4 regions of the Streptomyces sp. Qhu_M48 genome follow, and region 3 is predicted to be linked to each of the others. Evidence: riboswitches for the same ligand, from Rfam matches in the RefSeq annotation. Region 3 holds a riboswitch; each other region holds the start of a gene.
The links. Region 3 has a riboswitch for cyclic di-AMP ahead of ACRRSS_RS23655 (M23 family metallopeptidase). Riboswitches for the same ligand answer to the same signal wherever they lie in the genome.

Region 1 (3,509 bases), 4.6 Mb from region 3:
CCAGGTCGAACATGGCCTGGTCGATCAGGCGCTGCTCGGTGGCGTCGTAGCCGACGAGCTCCGGGCCGATCTGCTCGATGACGGCGAGGACGGCCTTCTCGACACCCTTGCCCAGGTAGCGGTTCGGGTCACCGTCGCGAAGCTCGATGGCCTCGAACGCACCGGTGGAGGCGCCGGACGGAACAGCAGCACGGCCGGTGCTGCCGTCGTCGAGGCCGACCTCGACCTCGACCGTGGGGTTGCCTCGGGAGTCCAGGATTTCCCGGGCTACGACGACGTCGATGGACGGCACGAGCATCTCCTTTTTGGGATGTGACGCTGGATGTGACGCAGGACCGGTGCAGGGTCGCTCGGCCTTGCGACAAGAGCCTAACCGGCTCGGGGGCTCCGGCCAGCCGGGCGCCCGCCCCCTGGGACGAAAAAGGACCCAAGGGCATGCATCTGGGGACGAAGGACCCCGAATCTACTGGGCGGTAACCGTCAGGTCCTCCCGAAACGGGGGAACCCCGGCCCGGCGCGCACGGGGAAGGGCGCGCCGGGTCGGGGTGGTCACCGCGGGAGGGTCGTGGGGTCCTCGTGAGCCGCCGGACTCACGCGGACCGCCGGGCTCACTTCAGGTGGAGCTGCTGGCCCGGGTAGATGAGGTCGGCGTTCTCGACGACGTCCTTGTTCAGCTCGAAGAGCTTGGCCCAGCCGCCCTTCACGCCCTGCGTCTGAGCGATCTTGCTGAGGGTGTCGCCGGTGGTGACCTTGTACTCGCCGTCACCCTTCTTGACCGTCTTGCCGGTCGGCGTGGTGACGGTCTTCTTGGCGGCGGCCTTCGGCGCGGCCTGCTGCTGCGTCGCCTTCTTCGGGGCCTGGCGCTGCTCGCTGCGGGTGGTCGGCTGCTCGGCCTTCCGCTCCTGCTGCGGCTGCTGGGTGTTCTGCTGCGGCGCGCTCTCGGCGGCGCCGCCGTCGTACGAGGCGCCGGAGAGGCCCACGCCGCAGCTCGGCCACGCGCCCTTGCCCTGGCCCGCGAGGACCTTCTCGGCGATGGCGATCTGCTGGGACTTCGACGCCTGGTTGGCGGTCGAGGCGTAGGCGGTGCCGCCGTACGCGGCCCAGGTGGAGGCCGAGAACTGCAGGCCGCCGTAGTAGCCGTTGCCCGTGTTGATGGACCAGTTGCCGCCGGACTCGCACTGGGCGACGCGGTCCCACTCGGAGGCCGTGGCGGCCGAGGCGGTGCCCGCGGTCATCAGCGGGGCGGCGACGGCGACACCGGTGACGCCGACGAGCGTGACGACCTGGGTGGCCTTGGAGGGACGGCGGTGTTTGCCCTTACCGGAAAACAGCATGGAGATTCTCCTCACCGACGCCTGTGAGGTGAGCTGTCGGGTTCGGGCCGGAAGAGTTGCCCGGCCGCGTGTCCTAGCACGCGGCTTCACCCCAAGCCGATCGTCGGCCGTCTGTCTCAACGGCCGGGACCGGCACTTACCTTGGGTCCCCCACTCCTGCCTTCGGCGCTTACGCGACGACTGTTCCCATCGGCCGACGGCAGGATTCGGCGTTTCGGTCGACGGGGCCCGCGGTGGCGAGCGGTGATGACCGTAGACACAGACCCACCGGAAGTTCAAAGAGGCGCATTGCGGAAATATCGCCCCTCCTTGCCTTCCGGTGGGGAGTGTTTGCGCAGGTGAGAGGTGACGGGAGCAAACTTCGCGGACGCGACACGCCAGTTGGGGCGAAGAGACCCATGTCTCACTTACCCAGAACCGGACATTTGACCCCTAATCATACCGCCGGCGCGGGCGAACCGTTCGTCAGATCGAGGCTCTGACCAGGCAGGATGAGGTCCGGATCGATGCCCACGGTCCGCCGGTTGGCGTCATAGAGGGCGGTCCAGCCTCCGGGGAGTTCGTTCTCCTGTGCAATGTCGGACAGGCTGTCGCCCGGCCGCACGGTGTACGCGTCCGAAGTGCCCTGACTGTCCGTTGCGTCCCTGTTGGTCGCTTCGTCGGTCACGGGGGCCACCTCGGACTCTTCGGCCGGCTTGTCCTTGCTCGAGGCATGTCTACCGGATTCGGCGGCACTGCCCTTCTTGTCGGTTTCATCCGGAGCCGCGTCGCCCCGGTGCTTGCCGGTGCCGGGCGAGGCCGACGTCTCGTCACCTTCCGGCGTACCGGGCGTAACGGACGTATCGGGCGTGCTCGGGGTGGTCGGCGCGGAGGGGCCTGCCGAGTCCGCCGGAGCGGTGGGGCTCACCGGCGCGGTCGGCGTGACGGGCACGGTCGGCGGGACGGACGTGGCGGGCGCCGTGGGCGACACGGGCGCGGTCGGCGAGACCGGCCCGGTGGCCTTCCGCGGGGACTCGGCGGCCTTGCCGGCCCCCGTGGAGCCCTTGGTGGCCGTGGAGGCCTCGGGGAGTCCCGTGTTCCAGCTCGACTCCGGGACGGCGGCCGGGGTCGTCGGGACGGACGTGGGTCCAGGGTTCACCCCGGTGGCCTTTCCGTCGTTCGTCAGGCCGGCGATCGGCGCGCAGGTGGCCCACTCGGTGCTGCCCTTGGCGAGGGCCTTCTCGGCCACGGCGATCTGCTGGCCGCGGCTGGCCAGGTCGGGGCTGGGCGCGTAGGCGAGGCCGCCGTTGCGCTCCCAGCTGTCCTGGGTGAACTGGAGGCCGCCGTACATGCCGTTGCCGAAGTTGGCACTCCACTGACCGCCGGACTCGCACTCGGCGACCCGGTCCCAGGTGGCCGCGTCCGCGGCGGACGCGGATCCGGTGGCGAGCAGAGGCAGCGCCATGGCGGATCCGGTCACGCCCGCGGCGACGACGATGGCGGGGGCCTGACGGGGGCGACGGTGTCGTCCGTTCCCGGAACGCATAGATGCGCCTTTCGCGTGACGGATGTGACTCGTGACGGCTGAGACTGCGGCGAAACGTAGCCGCATTCGAACACTCATCACAAGTCGATGGACCCGCGATCACGCGAAGATCACAGTTCTGACGCCACGTCAGTTCAGTGGACCCGTACGGAAGGGGAGAACTCCACCGGAAGCGTGCGCAATCCCCGCATGATGAGCCCGCCACGCCAGCGCAGTTCGGCCGGATCGGCGGCAAGTCGCAGGTCCGGCAGGCGAGTCAGCAGGGTGGCGAGCGCGGTCTGCCCCTCCAGGCGGGCGAGCGGTGCGCCCAGGCAGTAGTGGATGCCGTGCCCGTACCCGAGGTGCTGGTTGTCGCGCCGCGCGAGCTCGAGGGTGTCCGGCCCGTCGAACCGCTCCGGGTCCCGGTCGGCGGCGGCGAGCACCACGAGCACCGGGTCCCCCGCCGGGATCTCCTGCCCGCCGATGGTCAACGGCTGCGTGGCGTACCGCCAGGTGGCCATCTCCACGGGCCCGTCGTACCGCAGCAGCTCCTCGATCCCGGTCTCCAGGAGCCCGGTCTCCCCCGCCGCGATCGAGCCCTGCAGCAGCTCGCGCTGTCCGGGGTGGCGCAGCAGCTGGTACATGCCGTTGCCGATGAGGTTGACGGTCGT
Region 2 (3,509 bases), 710 kb from region 3:
GGGCGGCGCGGGCGGCCCCCAGCGGTTCGAGCAGCGCCCGCATGTCGAGCAGATCGGCCGCCTCCTGGTCGGTGGGCTCGGCGACGTGCGCGCCCGCGTGGCGGCGGGTGACGACGAAGCCCTCGGACTCCAGGGTGCGCAGGGCCTCCCGGACCGGGACGCGGGACACCCCGTACCGGCGGGCCAGCTGTTCCTCGGTCAGCCGGCTGCCCCGCTCGAAGACGCCGGAGACGATGTCGTCCCGGATCGCCGTGCATACCGAGTGCGCGGGAATGCGCATGTCCGACCTCCGCCTTGGGTCTGCGCGAGTCAATTCGAGCGGCGCCTGTTCTGCGCCCGATCTGCGACTCTATTGCAGCTCGCCGGAATTTCCGATGCCCCAGCGGAATATGGCCGCCTTTTGACCGACGAAAAGCCCCGGCTCAGTACGAGCCGGGGCTTTTGCGACGCGCGGTGGTCCCGCCGCGCCGGGTGGTCTCGGGTCAGACGTCGACGCCGCGCGCCCGGAGGTAGGCGACCGGGTTGATGTCGGAGCCGTACTCGGCGGTCGACCGCGCCTCGAAGTGGAGGTGCGGGCCGGTCGAGTTGCCGGTGGAGCCGGAGACGCCGATCCGCTGGCCGGGCTCGACGGTCTGGCCGACGTGGACCCCGACGGAGGCGAGGTGACCGTACTGGGTGAACGTGCCGTCGTTCATCCGGATGACGATGTTGTTGCCGTACGCGCCGCCCCAGCCGGCCTCGACGACGGTGCCGGAACCGACGGAGACGACGCTGCTGCCGTAGGCGGCGTGGAAGTCGATGCCGGAGTGGCTGCCGGAGGACCAGAGGGAGCCGCCGGTCTGGTAGCCGGTGGAGACGTACGTGCCGGCGACGGGGAGCTGGAAGGAGGCGAGGCGGCGGCGCTCGGCCTCACGGGCGGCACGCTCCTTCTCCGCCCGGATCTCCTTGGCGCGGGCCTCGGCCTTGCGCTCCGCCTCGGCCTGGGCCTTCGCCTTGGCGGCGGCCTCGAAGGCCTCCCGCTCCTGGGCGGCGGCCTGGGCGTTGAGCCGGTCGACGAGGGAGTCCTCGGTGATCACCTTGGTGAGCCCGGTGTCCTCGGCGGAGCGGGGCTCCGTGTCGGCGGCGAGCGCCGGGGAGGCGAGGGTTCCGATGACGCCGGTGGTGGCCAGCGTCGCGGCGCCGGCGAAGCCCACGCTGCGGCGCGCCATCCGGCTCGGACCACGATGCTTCCCGGTGGCACGGGTGAACGCCATGTAGGGGCTGATCCTTTCCTTCCCTCTCGCCTACCGGGTTAGCTGACGGGTTCGGAGCAGGAAGGTCTCCTACGAGCTCCTCCGTACGAGACGAAGGCGCCCGATTCACCCCAGGGACGTGGGTCCCCGGCTCCCCAGGCTCGCGCCTGACGGGGACTCGGCGATGTCTGTCCGATGCCGCGGGTGCGGCACGTGCAACTGACGAACAGACGGCCCGACGCTATGCGGATCGTCTTTCAATCACCAACCAGACCGGCTTTTTGTAAGACATGCCACAGGGCAAACGATCACCGTCACCCCCAATACGGACAAAAGGGAGGACCCCGACGAACTAGGCCGCCGGGGTCCTCCGTTGTCGTGTCAGAGGCCGGAATCAGCCCGTCACGACGGTCACTTCACCGATGCCGAGCGCCCGCACCGGCTCCGCGATCTGCGCCGCGTCACCCACGAGCACGGTGACGAGCCGGTCCACCGGGAACGCGCTGACCACGGCCGCGGTCGCCTCGACCGTGCCGGTCTCGGCCAGGCGCGCGTACAACTGGGCCTGGTAGTCGTCCGGGAGGTGCTGCTCGACCTGGTCGGCGAGCGTCCCGGCGACGGAGGCCGCCGTCTCGTACTTGAGCGGCGCGACGCCCACCAGGTTCTGCACGGCCGTCTCGCGCTCGGCGTCCGTGAGGCCCTCCGCGGCGAGCGTCCGCAGCACCTTCCACAGGTCGTCGAGGGCCGGACCGGTGTTGGGGGTGTCCACGGAACCGCTGATGGCGAGCATCGAGGCGCCGTTCCCCCCGGCGTCGGAGCGGAGCACCTGCCCGAACGCCCGCACGCCGTACGTGTAGCCCTTCTCCTCGCGCAGGACCCGGTCGAGCCGCGAGGTGAGGGTGCCGCCGAGGCAGTACGTCCCCAGGACCTGGGCCGGCCAGACCGAGGCGTGCCGGTCCGAGCCGATCCGGCCGATCAGCAACTGGGTCTGGACGGCGCCGGGACGGTCCACGATGACGACCCGTCCGGTGTCGTCGGCGGTGATCGGCGGCATGGGGAGCGGCTCGCCCGGCTCGCCCGTCCAGGCGCCCAGTGTCTCCGCGAGGACCTTGTCCAGGTCGACGCCGGTCAGGTCGCCCACGACCACGGCGGTGGCCGTGGCGGGCCGGACGTACGCCTCGAAGAAGGCACGGACCGAGGCCGCGTCGATCGCCGCGACGGTCTCCTCGGTGCCCTGGCGCGGCCGGGACATCCGGGACTCCGCCGGGAAAAGCTCCTTGGAGAGCTGCTTGGCGGCGCGGCGGCCCGGGTTGGCCGTCTCGTGCGGGATCTCGTCCAGACGGTTGCGGACCAGGCGCTCGATCTCGGTGTCGAGGAACGCCGGCGCGATCAGGGCCTCGGAGAGCAGCCCGAGCGCCTTGGGCAGCCGGGAGACCGGAACCTCCAGGGAGACCCGTACGCCCGGGTGGTCGGCGTGCGCGTCGAGCGTGGCGCCGCAGCGCTCCAACTCGGCCGCGAACTCCTCGGCGCTGCGCTGGTCCGTGCCCTCGGAGAGCGCGCGGGCCATGATGGTGGCGACCCCGTCGAGACCGGCGGGCTCGGCGTCCAGCGGGGCCGGCAGGAAGATCTCCACGGCCACGACCTGCTGGCCGGGCCGGTGGCTGGTCAGCAGCGTCAGGCCGTTGTCCAGGGCTCCGCGGTCGGGGGCCGGGAAGGCCCACGGCCGGGCGGCGCCCGGCTCCGGCTGCGGGTGGAAGTCCATGCTCGTCAAAGACGCGGCAGCGTCGGTCACTGGTCCGCTCCCTCTTCGTCGTCGTCGCCGTTGTCGCCCCGCTCGGTCGCCAGGGGCTCGTAGACCAGGACCGCGCGGTTGTCGGGGCGCAGCGCGGCCGCGGCGGCGGCCCGCACCTCCTCGGCGGTGACGGCCAGGACCCGGTCGACGGCGGTGAGGGCGAGCTGCGGGTCGCCGAACAGCACGGCGTACCGGCACAGTTCGTCCGCCCGGCCGGCGACGGTGCCGAGCCGGTCGAGCCACTCGCGCTCCAACTGGGCCTGCGCGCGCTCCATCTCCTCGTCCGTGGGGCCCTCGGCGGCGAACCGGGCGAGCTCCTCGTCCACGGCCGCCTCGATCTGAGGGACCTCGACGCCTCCGGACGTCTTGACGTCCAGCCAGCCGAGCGAGGGCGCGCCGGCGAGCCGCAGCAGGCCGAAGCCGGCGGCGACGGCCGTGCGGTCGCGGCGGACCAGCCGGTTGTGGAGCCGGGAGGACTCGCCGCC
Region 3 (3,509 bases):
CCACGCCTGGTCCGGGTCGGCGGGCACCGGCAGGCCGAGGACCTGGGCGGCGCGCAGGGCCACCCGGGTGTGCCCCTCGGCCGAGAGGTGCAGCCGGTCGTTGTCCCAGGCCCGCCGGTCCTGGACGGACCTCAGGGACCACAGGTCGAGGACCGGGCAGTCGTAGCGGTCGGCGATGGCCCGGACGTGGGCGGTGTAGGTGGCGATCTTGCCGCGCAGGTGCCGGAGCACGGGCACGTCACGGGTGTCGAAGCCGGTGGTCACCATGACGGTGCCGACGGCTGAGGTCAGTTCGGCGACGGCGCGCTCGAAGCGCTCGGCGACGTCGTCGGGGTCCGAGCCGGGGCGGATGATGTCGTTCCCGCCGGCGCAGAAGGTCACCAGGTCGGGGGCGAGTTCCTTCGCCCGGGGGACCTGTTCCGCCACGATCTGGTCGAGGAGGCGCCCGCGTACGGCCAGGTTGGCGTAGCGGAAGGCGTCGTGCACCGGCAACTGGTCGGCGAGCAGCACCGCGAGGCGGTCCGCCCAGCCGACGTACGTCCCGCCGGGTCCGGGGTCTCCGACGCCCTCGGTGAAGCTGTCACCGATCGCCGCGTACGACCCGAATGCGTTCTTGTCTCTTGATCTCGAATCGTCTGCCACGGGAGCACATCCTTCCCTTTCGGATGTGACCTACGCGACCGTAAGGAGGGGTTGACGCTGGGTGACATATGCCACCGATAAAGAATTTGCCAAGCCGGAATAGACCTGGGCACGCCGAGCGGCCCGGCACGGGGTGCCGGGCCAGTCGGGTGACAGGTGTGCGTCAGATGGAGACGCCGTGCTGGCGCAGGTAGGCCAGCGGGTCGACGTCGGAGCCGTAGCTCGGCGAGGTACGGATCTCGAAGTGCAGGTGCGGACCGGTGGAGTTGCCGGTGGAACCGGAGAGGCCGATCTGCTGGCCGCCGGTGACGGCCTGGCCGGACGAGACGGAGAGCGAGGAGAGGTGGGCGTACTGGGAGTAGTTGCCGTCGGCGTGCTGGATGACGACCTCGTTGCCGTACGAACCGCTCCAGCCGGCCGAGACGACCGTGCCGGCGCCGACGGCGCGGACGGTGGTACCGGAGGAGGCGATGAAGTCGGCACCCGTGTGGTAGCCGGAGGACCACATGGAGCCGGAGGCGCGGTACGGGGTGGAGACGCCGCCGCCGACCGGGGCGACCCAGCCGGACGCGGAGGCCGAGGCGCCGGAGGTGGAGGAGCCCGAGGACGTCGAGGTGGAGCCCGAGGACTCCGTGCTCGCGGCCGGGGCGGCGGAGCGCTCGGCGCCACGCGAGGCGCGGGGGGCCTCGTCGTTGTTCTTGGCGGAGGTCTTCGCGGAGCTCTTGGGGGCGGCCTTGGGCGCGGCGCTCTTCGGTGCGGCGGCCGGGGCGGCGCTCTTCGCGCCGAGCGTGAGCTTCATGCCGGGCAGGATGAGCGAGGGGTTCTCGCCGACGACCTGGCGGTTGTCCGCGTACAGCTTCTGCCAGCCGCCGGTGAGGTGGTGCTCCTCGGCGATCTTCGACAGGTAGTCGCCGCTCACGACGGAGTACGTCTTCGGCTTGGCCTTGGCGGTGGGCGCGGCCTGGGCGGCGGCGGGCGCCTTCACCTGGACGGCGGCCGTGACGGCCTGTCCGGGAGCGGCGGCCGGCGTGGCGGCGTGGGCCCCGGTGGCACCGAGGAGCGGGAGGGCGACGACGGCGCCTCCCGTACCGGCGGCGACGATTCCGCGGGTCAGGGGGTTGGACTTGGTACGGCGGTGCTTACCCTTCGCGGGCATGGCGAATTCCTCTCCGGCGCCTGCGAGGTGAGCTGTCGGGTTCGGACTGGAGATGCCCGGCCACGTGTCCACGCGGCTTCACCCCGAGCCGTCCTGCTTCGCGGGACCGGCGTACTTCCTGGGTCCCCCGCTCCTGCCACGCATGGGATGAGTGGAATTCCGGACGGTGGCAGGATTCGGCGGTCCGACCGGATTGACGGTGACGCTAGACGAGCGGGGTCGGCGCGAACAAGCCACTGATTTCCGCCGGCTTTCCCCGCCCGCCCCTCCGCCCGGAATTCCGGTCACCCTCCGTCGATGACGGTCCTTCGATTTCCTTTTTCCGTACGGCAATTGCTTCGGGCCTTCGGCCACGATCCGTCACTTCTATGACCCTGCTCACGCGCCGCGGCTCATCTCGCCTGTAACCAGGGCGCGTTATACGCAAGGCCTCAATTCGGACAGATCACCCATTCCCATCCAGGGGGGTGCGCCGAGACCGTCCCGGCTGGATGATTGCCCCTGGAACCGACCTCGTGTCGGGGCACCCGAACGTCGATCACCAGGAGCATCCGTGACGCAGCAGCTGCCGCAGGTCCCGCCCGTCGAGGCGAACGAACCCGAGCTGGCGGAGGTCCGCAACTTCCGGGACGTGGGCGGCCTCCCGACGACGGACGGGCGCGCCGTGCGCCCCGGCCGCCTCTACCGCAGCGGCCACCTCGCCCACGCCACCGAGGCGGACGTCGCCTTCCTCGACTCGCTGGGACTCCACACCGTCTTCGACTACCGGAACCTGGCGGACCGGAAGGTCGAGGGACCTGACGTGGACCTGCCCGGCGTGCGGAACGTGAACATACCGCTCAACGACCCGGCCGACGGCAAGGAGTTCTGGAAGCTGGTCCGCGACGGCGACATCGAGCAGCTGCGGGAGATCCTCGGCGAGGGCAAGGCCGCGGCCCGAATGTCCGACTCGTACCGGAAGATGGTGGTCGAGCGGACCGCGGAGCACAGCCGGATCCTGCACGCCCTGGCGGAGGACAGCCTCCCCGCGCTGATGCACTGCGCGGCCGGAAAGGACCGCGCCGGGCTCTCCATCGCGATCACCCTGCTCGCCGTCGGGGTCGAGCGGGAGGCGATCGAGGCGGACTACGTGAAGTCGAACGACCCGCACCGCCGCTACAAGGTGCGCCGCAGCTCCACCGACGCGGACGCGATGTCACCCGAGGTGATGGAGCTGCTGAGCCCGCTGTTCGACGCGCGGGTGGAGTACCTGCGGGGCGCCTTCGAGATGATCGAGGCGACCTGGGGTTCGGTGGACGCCTACCTCGCGGAGGGCCTGAAGCTGGCCCCGGAGACCCGCGAGCGCCTGCGGGAGCGCCTGCTCACGGAGGCGTGAGCCCGCGGCGCACTACTGGTTCTGCCCGCCCAGCATGAAGAGCAGGTAGAGGAAGCCGGCGAAGAGGTGCCCGGCGACCAGGTACGCGAAGAGGCGGAGGACCAGCCCTTTGGGGAACTTGCCTTCCTCGCGCTCCTCGCCGGTGACAGGTCGTGACTTCTCGGACATCTCGGTCCTTTTCTTTCGAAGGGGATGCACGTATGAGAGGGGTACGGGGTCAGCGCCGGTGCGGGGGGCCGTCGCCGAGGCACAGTTCGGCCGCGGGGCTCTGCATCAGTGTGTGGACGAAGAGCAGCTCGGCCCCGCCGGGGGTCGCGGCCCCGATCCGGTGCGGCG
Region 4 (3,509 bases), 820 kb from region 3:
CACCGAGGCGGAGGCGGTCGACCGGGCGCATGTCTTCGACACCCCGCTGCTCGCCGGCCGGCTCACCGACGCGACGGAGTGGCTGGCCGGGCGCCCGGAGAGCGAGGGCCTCCCGCTGGGGTACTTCGGCGCGAGTACGGGAGCGGCCGCCGCGCTGTGGGCGGCGGGCGATCCCGAGTCCCAGGTGACCGCCGTCGTCTCACGCGGAGGCCGGCCGGACCTCGCGGCCGACCGTCTGGCCCGGGTCCGGGCTCCCACGCTCCTGGTGGTGGGAGGCCGGGACACGCCGGTCCTGGACCTCAACCGGCGGGCCCGGTCCCTGCTGCGCTGCGAGAGCCGGCTGGCCGTCGTCGACGGCGCCACGCACCTCTTCGAGGAGCCGGGCGCCCTGGAGGAGGTGGCGGAGCTCGCCACCTCCTGGTTCAGCGGGCACTTCCGGGGTCAGTAGGCCCCGTTGACCTGGTCCATCGAGCCGTACTTGTCGGCCGCGTAGTTGCAGGCGGCGGTGATGTTGGCGACCGGGTCGAACGGGTCCATCGACGTGCCGGGCACGTGATAGGCGCGGAAGGTCGGGTCGATGACCTGGAGAAGGCCCTTCGAGGGGGTGCCGGCCATCGCGTTGGAGTCCCACAGGTTGATGGCCTGCGGGTTGCCCGAGGACTCACGCATGATGTTGCGGTGGATCCCCTCGTAGGAACCGGGGATCCCGTGCTGGGCCATGACGGCCAGCGACTCGCGGATCCAGCCGTCGAGGTTGTTCGCGTACTGGGTGACGGCGACCGGGGCGGCCTGGACGGCACCGGCGGCGGAGGCCCCCGTGCCGGTGGCGGCGGGCGCGGCGGCCCGACGCTCGGAGCGGTCGGCCCGCTCGGTCGTGGAGGCCTTCTTCGCCTGGGCGGGAGCCGCCTTCGCGGAATCCTTACGAAGCGTCAGTTCAAGGCCCGGGTGAATGAGTGACGGATTGTCACCCACCACGCTCATGTTGGCCCGGTAAAGGCCCTTCCAGCCGCCCTGAATTCCCTTCTTCTGGGCGATCAGGGAAAGCGAGTCGCCGCTCACGACGGTGTAGGTACGGGCGGCGGCCGGGGCGGCGGGAGCCTTGGCGGCGGCCGGGGCCGCGGCAGGAGCGGCGGGGGCGGCGACGGCCCGGGTGGTGAATTCCGGGGCGCCGGAGACGGGCGCGGCACCGGCCGCCGCGGGGGCGATCAGCGGGAGGGCGAGGGCGACTCCACCTGTGCCGACCAGCGCGAGTCCATGGGAGACGGCGCGGCGTCGGGGGCGGCGGTGCTTACCGTGAGCAGGCATGACGGGATTCCTCTCCGGCGCCTGCGGGGTGAGCTGTCGGGTTCGGACGGGAGATGTCCGGCCGCGCGCACGCGGCTGCACCCCGAGCCGTCCCGGGATTCCGGGCCGGCGTATTCGTGGGTCCCCCGCTCCTGCCGTCGGGTGAAAAGGGAGGTATTTCGAGCGGTGGCAGGATTAGGCGATCCGCTCGAATGGAGGTGACCGTAGGCCAGTAATGCGACAGAGAACAAGAGGACCGGAGCCCCGGGCCCGGGAATTGGATCACCGAATTCGACGAATTCAAGATCGAACGCGCCGAAGGTCCCTCGAACTTCCTTGTCCGGCCCGGCATGCGCGGACTCCTGCCGCGAGCCTCGTCCCGGGAAAGTGAGTCGCGTCACCAGCGACCGTATGTCCGAATAGGGCTTTTGATTCCATAAATTAAGGAGTGGGCGGTAAAGGCCGCTTCGAAGAGGTGGACACTTGCCCTCAGAAGTCGCAAAACCGACATTCGTCGTGAAAGATGAGGTGACCCCGACCGAGGAGCTGCCCGGATGTCCCCCTCCGCCGCCCTGCTCACCCCCGACGGACTCGACCGCGAGGCCGCCGAGCTCTATGAGAGCGCCACCTGGCAGCGTGTCGTCACGGACTTGACCACCGCCCCGCCCTCCCCGCCCACGTCCCCGCCCACGCCCGTACTGTCGCCCGCGTCCTCGCCCGACGAGAGCTGGCGGGATCTGCTCACCGTGCCGGTGGACCGCCTCGTCGCGGACGCGCTCGTCGCGCTGCCGCCGTCCCCGCCGGCCGAGCACCGCCTCCCTGGCCGGATCGCGGCCGTCCTGCCCGACCGGCTGCACGCCTGGCGCCGTGTCGGCCGTCCGGATCTGCGCCCTTCGGTCCACCTCGGCTACGCGCGCCTCGTCCTGACGGAGTGGGGCTGGCAGAACGCCCCGTACAAGCTGCGTGACGCACGGGGGGCCCGGTGCGTCTGCGGAGCGCTGCTCGCCGCGCACCGGCTCGGCCACGGCAGCGCCCCGACCATGCACGAGGCCGCCGCCTGGATCATGGCCGAGCTCCGGTCGCGGGGCTGGAGCGAGCTGATCGGACCCTGGAACCGGGCTCCGGGCCGTACGGCGGCCGACGCGGTGGCCCTGCTCGACGCCACGATCCACCGCGCGGCGCGCGCGGGCCGCTGACGGCCGTGCCGATGAGCCGGGCGGTGGCCCGGAAGCCGCCCCCGGCTCATCGACGCGGGCCGCCGGGCCGCCGGGCCGCCCGGCCGCCGGCGTCAGCCGGTGACGCTCGCGGCGCCGGTCTCGATGTGGCCGGTGTACCGGCGCGACCAGGTGCCGTCGATGTCGACGACGATCGTGAAGTCGTACCAGCCGTTGTGGAGGGCCACCGCGTTGAAGAAGTCCTCCCGCGTGGAGTTCGCCGGGACCGTGTACGTCCACGGGCCGTCCGTACGGTAGGCGTTCGAGCGGATCGTGAAGGTCACCGGTCCCGCTGAGGTGTTGCTCATCCGGAACCAGAGCGCCGTCCGGCCCGTACCCGCCTCGGGCGCGAACCGGGCCGCCACCTCGACCGCCTTGCCCGCCTTGGAGGCGTCCCCGAGGAAGCGGCGCAGGAAGCGGTTGGGGCCCATCATCGAGATGTCGTACTTGCCCGATCCCGACCCGGTGCCGATGTTGAAGTAGTCGGTCGCCGTGGCGCCCGGGTCGACCGTGTACTGCCAGGCGGCCGTGTCGCGGTGCTGGTGCGGGTGGATCGAGAAATGGGCCGCCCGCTTGGCCTCCGCTCCCTGGTTCGCCATCGAGAACCAGGCCAGGATCTTGCCCGCGGACCCGAACTCGAAGCGGTCGAGGTTGCCGTTCACCTGGTAGGGGAGGGCGCGCGCCGGGCGGGTGCCCGACTCCTGCGCGGGCAGGGTGTTGTTCTGCGGGGCCGGGTTCGGCAGCGGCTTGCAGGTGGCCTGGCCGATCACCTTCGCCGTGGAGGGAAGGCCGGCCGGCACGCCGTACACCGGGTGGGCGAAGTCGAAGACGCCGGTCAGGTCACCCGTCACCTTCCGTCGCCAGGCGCTGATGTTGGGGCAGGCGGCGGGCGTGCCGAGCGCGGACGTCCAGGTCTCCATGAAGCGAAGCACGGAGGTGTGGTCGAAGACCTCGGAGCTCACCCAGCCGCCCCGGGTCCACGGGGACATGACAAGCATCGGGACGCGGAAG

Region 1: it holds a riboswitch for cyclic di-AMP, as region 3 does, so the genes downstream of both, ACRRSS_RS03250 (transglycosylase family protein) here and ACRRSS_RS23655 (M23 family metallopeptidase) in region 3, are expected to answer to the same signal.
Region 2: it holds a riboswitch for cyclic di-AMP, as region 3 does, so the genes downstream of both, ACRRSS_RS26705 (M23 family metallopeptidase) here and ACRRSS_RS23655 (M23 family metallopeptidase) in region 3, are expected to answer to the same signal.
Region 4: it holds a riboswitch for cyclic di-AMP, as region 3 does, so the genes downstream of both, ACRRSS_RS20050 (LysM peptidoglycan-binding domain-containing protein) here and ACRRSS_RS23655 (M23 family metallopeptidase) in region 3, are expected to answer to the same signal.

What each region holds. Positions count from the first base shown of each region.
Region 1 is NZ_CP195432.1:639,716-643,224, reverse strand. Features, by position in the region: gene eno (phosphopyruvate hydratase) at 1-298, opposite strand, end outside; gene ACRRSS_RS03250 (transglycosylase family protein) at 609-1,334, opposite strand; cyclic di-AMP (ydaO/yuaA leader) riboswitch at 1,338-1,512, opposite strand; gene ACRRSS_RS03245 (transglycosylase family protein) at 1,771-2,859, opposite strand; gene ACRRSS_RS03240 (cytochrome P450 family protein) at 2,994-3,509, opposite strand, start outside.
Region 2 is NZ_CP195432.1:5,952,318-5,955,826, forward strand. Features, by position in the region: gene ACRRSS_RS26700 (GntR family transcriptional regulator) at 1-280, opposite strand, end outside; gene ACRRSS_RS26705 (M23 family metallopeptidase) at 483-1,253, opposite strand; cyclic di-AMP (ydaO/yuaA leader) riboswitch at 1,266-1,426, opposite strand; gene ACRRSS_RS26710 (M16 family metallopeptidase) at 1,627-2,994, opposite strand; gene ACRRSS_RS26715 (M16 family metallopeptidase) at 3,021-3,509, opposite strand, start outside.
Region 3 is NZ_CP195432.1:5,237,489-5,240,997, forward strand. Features, by position in the region: gene ACRRSS_RS23650 (SGNH/GDSL hydrolase family protein) at 1-642, opposite strand, end outside; gene ACRRSS_RS23655 (M23 family metallopeptidase) at 806-1,798, opposite strand; cyclic di-AMP (ydaO/yuaA leader) riboswitch at 1,803-1,962, opposite strand; gene ACRRSS_RS23660 (tyrosine-protein phosphatase) at 2,352-3,173, shown strand; gene ACRRSS_RS23665 (DUF6126 family protein) at 3,186-3,341, opposite strand; gene ACRRSS_RS23670 (helix-turn-helix domain-containing protein) at 3,391-3,509, opposite strand, start outside.
Region 4 is NZ_CP195432.1:4,416,059-4,419,567, reverse strand. Features, by position in the region: gene ACRRSS_RS20055 (phosphoribosyltransferase family protein) at 1-448, shown strand, start outside; gene ACRRSS_RS20050 (LysM peptidoglycan-binding domain-containing protein) at 442-1,305, opposite strand; cyclic di-AMP (ydaO/yuaA leader) riboswitch at 1,311-1,467, opposite strand; gene ACRRSS_RS20045 (DUF6197 family protein) at 1,839-2,480, shown strand; gene ACRRSS_RS20040 (phosphocholine-specific phospholipase C) at 2,573-3,509, opposite strand, start outside.